3 regions of the Candidatus Symbiopectobacterium sp. genome follow, and region 1 is predicted to be linked to each of the others. Evidence: predicted binding sites of a transcription regulator. Region 1 holds the regulator's gene; each other region holds the start of a gene.
What was found. The regulator LexA, encoded in region 1, represses DNA repair genes until DNA is damaged. The targets are predictions, from matches to a motif close to TNCTGTATGTACATACAGNA.
Positions count from the first base shown of each region.

Region 1 (2,273 bases):
CGCGCACTGCTTATCGATCTGGTTGCCTGAGGCACATTCGGCCTACTGATGGATTATCACAGCGCGATCCGCGCCTTACATGGTAAGATGGGCAACATGTTCATCATCATGCGGTAGGATCAGGCCAATGGATTCAAGCGACCAAGACAAACTCCTTGCCCAGGCGGAAAGTATTTGCCAACAGCGCAACGTGCGCCTTACGCCACAGCGACTCGAAGTGCTTCGGCTGATGGCCCAGCAACACGGCGCGATCAGTGCTTACGATCTGTTGGATCTGCTGCGCGTCTCAGAACCGCAAGCCAAACCCCCTACCGTATACCGCGCTCTGGATTTTCTGCTGGAGCAAGGGTTTATCCATCGAGTGGAATCGACCAACAGCTATGTCATGTGTCACCACATTGAAGAGCATAGCCATATTTCAGCGCTGTTTATTTGCGATCGCTGCGGGCAAGTTGCGGAACGTCAGACGGAAGGCATTGAAGCCATTCTTCAGCAGTTGGCACAAAGCGCCACTTTCACGCTGCGTCACAGCGTGGTCGAGGCACATGGCCTGTGCGAAGCCTGTCAGGAAGCGGCTGATTGCCGTGAACATGGGCACTGTCATCACGACCATACGGTGCCCATCAAAAATTCAAAACCCGGTCGTTGAGCTGAGAGCACATCACGTCACCGACAAGGCTTTCCCTGAAAGAAACGCCCTGTCGGCTAACGCGGTTTAGCTCCACTCACCGTTGCGGATAACACCGACAGCCAGCCCTTCCATAGTGAAACTCTGCTCACGCAAATCAACCACGATGGGAGAAAATGCCTCATTCTCCGCCAGAAGTTGTACGGTATTACCTTGACGCTTCAATCGCTTAACCGTCACTTCATCTTCAATGCGTGCCACTACGACCTGGCCGTTACGCACCTCTTGCGTTTTATGCACGGCAAGCAAATCACCGTCCAGTATCCCGATATCTTTCATCGACATACCGCTGACGCGCAGCAGAAAGTCTGCGTGCGGTTTGAACATGGACGGATCGACCTGATAGTGGCACTCGATGTGCTCTTGCGCCAGCAGCGGTTCACCCGCCGCAACACGACCAATCAGCGGCAGGCCCACATTTTCATCTTCCATCAGCAGACGGATACCGCGTGATGCACCGGAGACAATTTCAATTACGCCTTTACGCGCCAGCGCCTTCAAATGCTCTTCCGCCGCGTTGGGTGAGCGGAATCCAAGTTGCTGGGCAATCTCGGCGCGCGTTGGCGGCATGCCGGACTGCGCAATATGATCGCGAATCAGATCATAGACCTGCTGCTGTCTGGTTGTTAATGCTTTCATCCCGCCCCCTGGTTGTTTATACAGTTTGTCTGTGAGTATATACAGGTCATAGCGGCTTGGGAATGACAGAGAGGCAACTACCCATGTTTTTATGCGCTTTGCCTCAAAATAATGCTGAAATCACCCCAGCACGAGCGGCCAGAGAATGCTCGCCCAGACAACGGCGGCAAAGACCAAGGCCACAAATACGGCCGCCGAACCGATATCCTTGGCGCGCCCGGAGAGCTCATGGTGCTCCATCCCCACACGATCGACAACGGCCTCAATCGCGCTGTTGACTAGCTCCATCAGAACCACCACCACCACCACGCCAATCAGCAATAGCCGCTCCAGCAGTGACACGGGGAGCCAGCACGCAACCAGCACCGCCACGACCAGCAGCATCAGTTCTTGCCGAAATGCTGCTTCGTGCTGCCATGCCTGTTTCAGCCCTTTGAGAGAGTACCCGGTTGCTTTGATAATCCGAGTTACCCCGGTAGCCTTATTCATGTTTTTTCACCCGCTTATCAGAGATTTTTTGCAATTTTCCCGTAACACCGTTGTCTCACACAACAGATCTTCCGTGTACTTTCTGGTATCCTTGCGGCGCATTGCTACTCAAGAGGCTTCTGGTTGTTATGTCCGGCTGGCGTAAAATTTACTATAACTTACTGAATTTACCACTTAAATTGTTAGTGAAAAGCAAGATAATTCCTAACGATCCCGTGGCTGAGTTAGGGTTAGATCCGTCTAGCCCCATCCTTTATGTGCTGCCCTATAACTCACAGGTGGATTTACTGACGCTGCGCGCAAAATGCCAAGCTTTAGAACTGCCCGATCCGCTGGAACACACTGAAATTGACGGTGTATCACTGCCCAGCCACGTGTTTATTAACGATGGCCCGCGCGTGTTCCGCTATTACACACCCAAGCAGGAATCCGTCAAACTGTTCCATGATTATCTGGA
Region 1 covers NZ_JAHWCO010000621.1:7,537-9,809, reverse strand. The annotation lists partial or broken gene QZ506_RS18080 (pirin family protein) at 1-30, shown strand, start outside; gene zur (zinc uptake transcriptional repressor Zur) at 128-649, shown strand; gene lexA (transcriptional repressor LexA) at 716-1,327, opposite strand; gene QZ506_RS18065 (diacylglycerol kinase) at 1,448-1,816, opposite strand; gene plsB (glycerol-3-phosphate 1-O-acyltransferase PlsB) at 1,945-2,273, shown strand, end outside.

Region 2 (2,273 bases), on a different contig from region 1:
GAGCAGCGTGGTAGGGCTTACCAACATGATGTTGTGTTGCAGGGCTTCGCTGATCAATTCAGGATTGCGGTCGATAGCAACCAGGAAGGCAGGCTCGACGGGGATAAACATCAGCACATAGTCCAACGAGCGCAGCCCCGGCAATTGCTGATAGTCCTTATTGCTCAGCAGGCGGATATGCCCGCGCACGGAGGCGATATGCTCGCTGAGTGCGCTGGCGCGTTCCCCGTCGTCTTCACTGTTAAAGTAGCGCTCATAGGCCACCAGCGACATCTTGGCATCAATCACCACATCTTTGCCCTGCGGGAGACGAACGATCACATCCGGCTGCATGCGTCCGTTTGAGCACGTCTGGATACTGACCTGCGTTTGGTATTCATGGCCTTCACGCAGGCCCGAAGCCTCAAGCACGCGTCCCAGCACCACTTCGCCCCAGTTCCCCTGGGTTTTATTATCGCCTTTCAAGGCTTTCGTCAGGTTGACCGCTTCTCGCGCCATTTGCACGTTGAGTTGCTGCAACTGGCGAATTTCATGCGCCAGCGTGTGGCGCTCACGCGCTTCACTGCAGAACCCCTCCTGGACCTGACGACGAAAACCGTCCAGTTGTTCCCGCAGCGGCGTCAGCAGTTTATCAAGGCTCTGTTGATTTTGTTCATCCACCCGGCGACCGCTGTGCTCAAAAATCCGGTTAGCCAGATTTTCAAACTGTGTCGTCAGGCGTTGCTCACTGTTGATTAACAAGCGCTGTTTTTCCTCAGCAGCGAGGCGCGTCTCTTCCAAACGGATGGTGACTTCACGCAGTTCCGCTTCCTGCGCACTGTTTGCTTCGCGCAGCGCGCGCAATTCCTGGTTGAGCTTGTTGCACTCCTCTTGCAACCGGGACATGACCAGCAGCTTTTCCTGATGGGCGGTGAGTTTACCGTGCATCAAACGCAGTTCCATATCATCCTGACGCAGGCGCTGTTCGTCCTTATCACGCGCAAGCTGAAGCTCACGTACCGCGCTTTGCGCCTGCTGTAACGCTTGTTCTTGTATACGTTGTTCCGTTTCTTGCCGGGCGCTGCGTTGCTGGTAACGCAGGCTGGCAACCAGCCATCCCACCAGCACGCCGACCGCCCCGCCGCCTACACAGTAAAAGAGGGTGATATCCACGTCGCATTCCTTTCGTTATCGCCACTGTCCGTCAAGGTAAAGTGATACTGTATGTATGTCCATAAAGAATAACGCAGGCCAACGTAAAGCGGCATCGTTGTCGGCGGTGAAATGGTTAAAATGCGAGGCGTCTTGCGTTATGGCTTATGGTTATTGGCTGAATAAAAAAGGGCCGGATATCTGGCACTGGTGCAGGTGACAGAGCGCTATCAGCGCTACAGACGCCCTTTGGCATCGGCAATCGCCTGTGCGACCTGCTGCGGTGAAACACCGCCTTTGGCCGCGCGTTTTTCCAAACAGGATTGCAGCGACAGGATGGGATACACGTCATCGCCAATGGTGGCACTGAATTTCTGCAAATCCGCCAGAGGCAATGCTTCCAGCGGCTTACCCTGCCGAATAGCTTCCACCACGGCCTCACCGACAATGTGGTGCGCTTCGCGGAACGGAACGCCTTTTGCCACCAGATAGTCTGCCAGTTCGGTCGCATTGGCGTAACCCTGCTGCGCCGCTTCCTGGCAGCGCGGACGACGGACCTGAATGCCTTCCAACACCAGTGCCGCCATCATCAGACAGTCATGCCAAGTATCGAGCGCGTCGAACAGCCCTTCTTTGTCTTCCTGCATATCCTTGTTGTACCCCAGCGGCAAGCCTTTGAGCGTCATCATCATGCCGGTCAGCGCGCCTTGCACTCGACCCGATTTACCGCGGATCAGCTCCAGCGCATCCGGGTTTTTCTTTTGCGGCATCAGGGATGAGCCGGAGGTCACATGATCGGAAAGCTCAACAAATCCGGATTCACCGCTGTTGAAGAAGATCAGATCCTCGGCAAAGCGTGACAGGTGCACCATGCCTGTCGAGGCATTAGAGAGCAGTTCCAGCACGTGATCGCGGTCTGACACCGTGTCCAGACTGTTACGCGTGGCAGACGCAAAACCCAGCCAGCCTGCCAGTTGCTCACGATCGATAGGATAGGCCGTCCCGGCCAACGCGCCGCAGCCCAATGGGCTGACATCAAGGCGTTTTAACGTATCTTCCAGGCGGCTTTCATCGCGTGCCAGCATTTCATGGTAAGCCAGACACCAATGGGCAAAGGTCACCGGTTGAGCGCGCTGCAAATG
Region 2 covers NZ_JAHWCO010000678.1:12,608-14,880, forward strand. The annotation lists gene rmuC (DNA recombination protein RmuC) at 1-1,152, opposite strand, end outside; gene argH (argininosuccinate lyase) at 1,368-2,273, opposite strand, start outside.
Region 2: rmuC (DNA recombination protein RmuC) is a predicted target of LexA. The motif match lies at 1,198-1,217, and genes of this name have one in related genera.

Region 3 (2,273 bases), on a different contig from region 1:
GTTCCTCTTTTTTGCAACGGTCTACTTAACACCGATTGTAAGGAAATTACCGGTCTAAAAAAAGTAGGCCGCAAAATTGTTACCTATTTGTTTAATCGGTTGTGCCGATAACCCATATATTTCACTGAGAAGACAGCGTCATTTATTAGCGAAATGATTGAAAATGGTCTCACAGAGAGCACAGTAGGGTTTTATTTGGCAGTTTCTTCTGATTTTTATTGTTTTGCTTTGACAATCGGCTACCGTTTTGCGAAAACATCTAAGGAAGAGGAAACTATTTGTATGTGAATGGTTGAAAGCTCGGTTTTTCTTTATGTTGTCGCTTTTACCGTGCGACCGCTGATGGTGCGTTTATAACAGGACAGACAGGGCGTTATGCACGCAGGGGTGACATTGCGGTGCGCCGCGGCAGTGAAAGGAGAGTGACGTAACGCGACCCTTGATATACAAAATAGACAGCGCGTCTTCTTTTAGGGCTGCTCTGATACATTGATGTGGGTCGGAGTGTAGCAAGGGCAAGGATGTAGTGAAGAGAGACAATAAGAATGGTAGACACGAAAAAGCGACCGGGAAAAGATCTTGATCGCATCGATCGCAATATCCTGAATGAATTACAAAAAGACGGCCGAATCTCTAACGTTGAACTTTCCAAACGCGTAGGTCTTTCTCCTACACCGTGTCTGGAACGTGTGCGCCGCCTGGAGCGTCAGGGCTTTATCAATGGCTATACCGCATTGCTGAACCCGCATTACCTCGATGCTTCACTGCTGGTGTTTGTTGAGATCACGCTAAACCGCGGTGCGCCTGATGTTTTTGAGCAGTTCAACACTGCTGTGCAAAAATTGGAAGAAATTCAGGAGTGCCATCTTGTCTCCGGGGATTTCGACTATTTGCTGAAAACACGCGTGCCGGATATGTCCGCATACCGTAAGCTGCTGGGTGAAACATTGCTACGCTTGCCGGGTGTGAACGATACCCGTACCTACGTGGTGATGGAAGAAGTAAAACAGAGCAATCGTCTGGTGATCAGAACGCGCTAAACGCAGGGGTGCAAAGCCCGCTAATTTCAGCTACACTCCTGTGAATATATACAGTCACAGCGCCGAGTTCACCTCGGCGTTTTGTCACGAACATGAACAGGACCCCTGGAGAGACGCTTGAGCCAGGAATATACCGAAGACAAAGACGTGGCGCTGAAGAAACTAAGCGGTAGCCGTCGTTTATTGGAAGCGATTTTAATCGTTGTTGCGCTATTCGCCGTTTATTTGAGCGTAGCGCTGGTTAGCTTCAGTCCGTCCGACCCGAGCTGGTCACAAACTGCCTGGCATGAGCCCATTCATAATCTGTGCGGTGGCATCGGCGCTTGGCTGGCCGATACGCTGTTTTTCATCTTTGGCGTGCTGGCTTATGCCATTCCACCGATCATGCTGTCGCTGTGCTGGGTGGCTTTTCGCCAGCGCGATAATCAGAGCGATGTCGATCTGTTTACTCTCTCTTTGCGCCTGATTGGTACGTTGGCGCTGATCCTCACGTCCTGCGGTCTAGCCGCGCTCAATGTGGACGATCTCTACTATTTTGCCTCTGGTGGTGTGCTGGGCAGTTTGCTGAGCAGTTCAATGGTCCCGCGTTTCAACAGCATGGGTGCCACGCTGATTCTGCTCTGCGTCTGGGCAGCGGGGGTGACTCTGTTTACAGGTTGGTCATGGTTTACGATTGCCGAAAAAATTGGCGGCGCGGTATTAGGCCTTCTGACGTTCTTTTCCAATCGTTCTCGCGCAGGAGATAACTACCGCGATGAGGATGACGATTTGCATGACAATGCGGATCGTGAGGGCGGACACCACGATACATTAACCGCGTTAACGGAGGCAATAGCCGAAGACGTGGATGCGAATGACATATTGCTGGCACCCGCTGCGCGTGAGCGCGCCGCTGATGAAACAGAGCAAAACAGTACGGTAAGTGGCGTTGAAGCAACGGATCATCTTGCTCCGGTGCAGGAGTCGGTTCCGGTTGATACGGTGCCAGACCCAACGATCGCACCCAGAGCATTCACCCCGGCTACGCCAGCAACAGCTGGCAGTCATAATACCCACGGACAGGATTCACTGCCGCCGCTTTACGCGTTTGAGTTGCAGCAAGCTGCTGTGCAGGAAAATAACGCGTTACCCGCCTTTTCGCAGGCGACGGTGCCCGATCGCGATCGCACGCCGCTATTGGGTTCTATTCATGATCTGAGTGCACCCGCAGTGGCAGCGGCCACGCCTGCGTCT
Region 3 covers NZ_JAHWCO010000376.1:13,162-15,434, forward strand. The annotation lists gene lrp (leucine-responsive transcriptional regulator Lrp) at 546-1,040, shown strand; gene QZ506_RS11095 (DNA translocase FtsK 4TM domain-containing protein) at 1,158-2,273, shown strand, end outside.
Region 3: QZ506_RS11095 (DNA translocase FtsK 4TM domain-containing protein) is a predicted target of LexA. The motif match lies at 1,077-1,096, and genes of this name have one in related genera.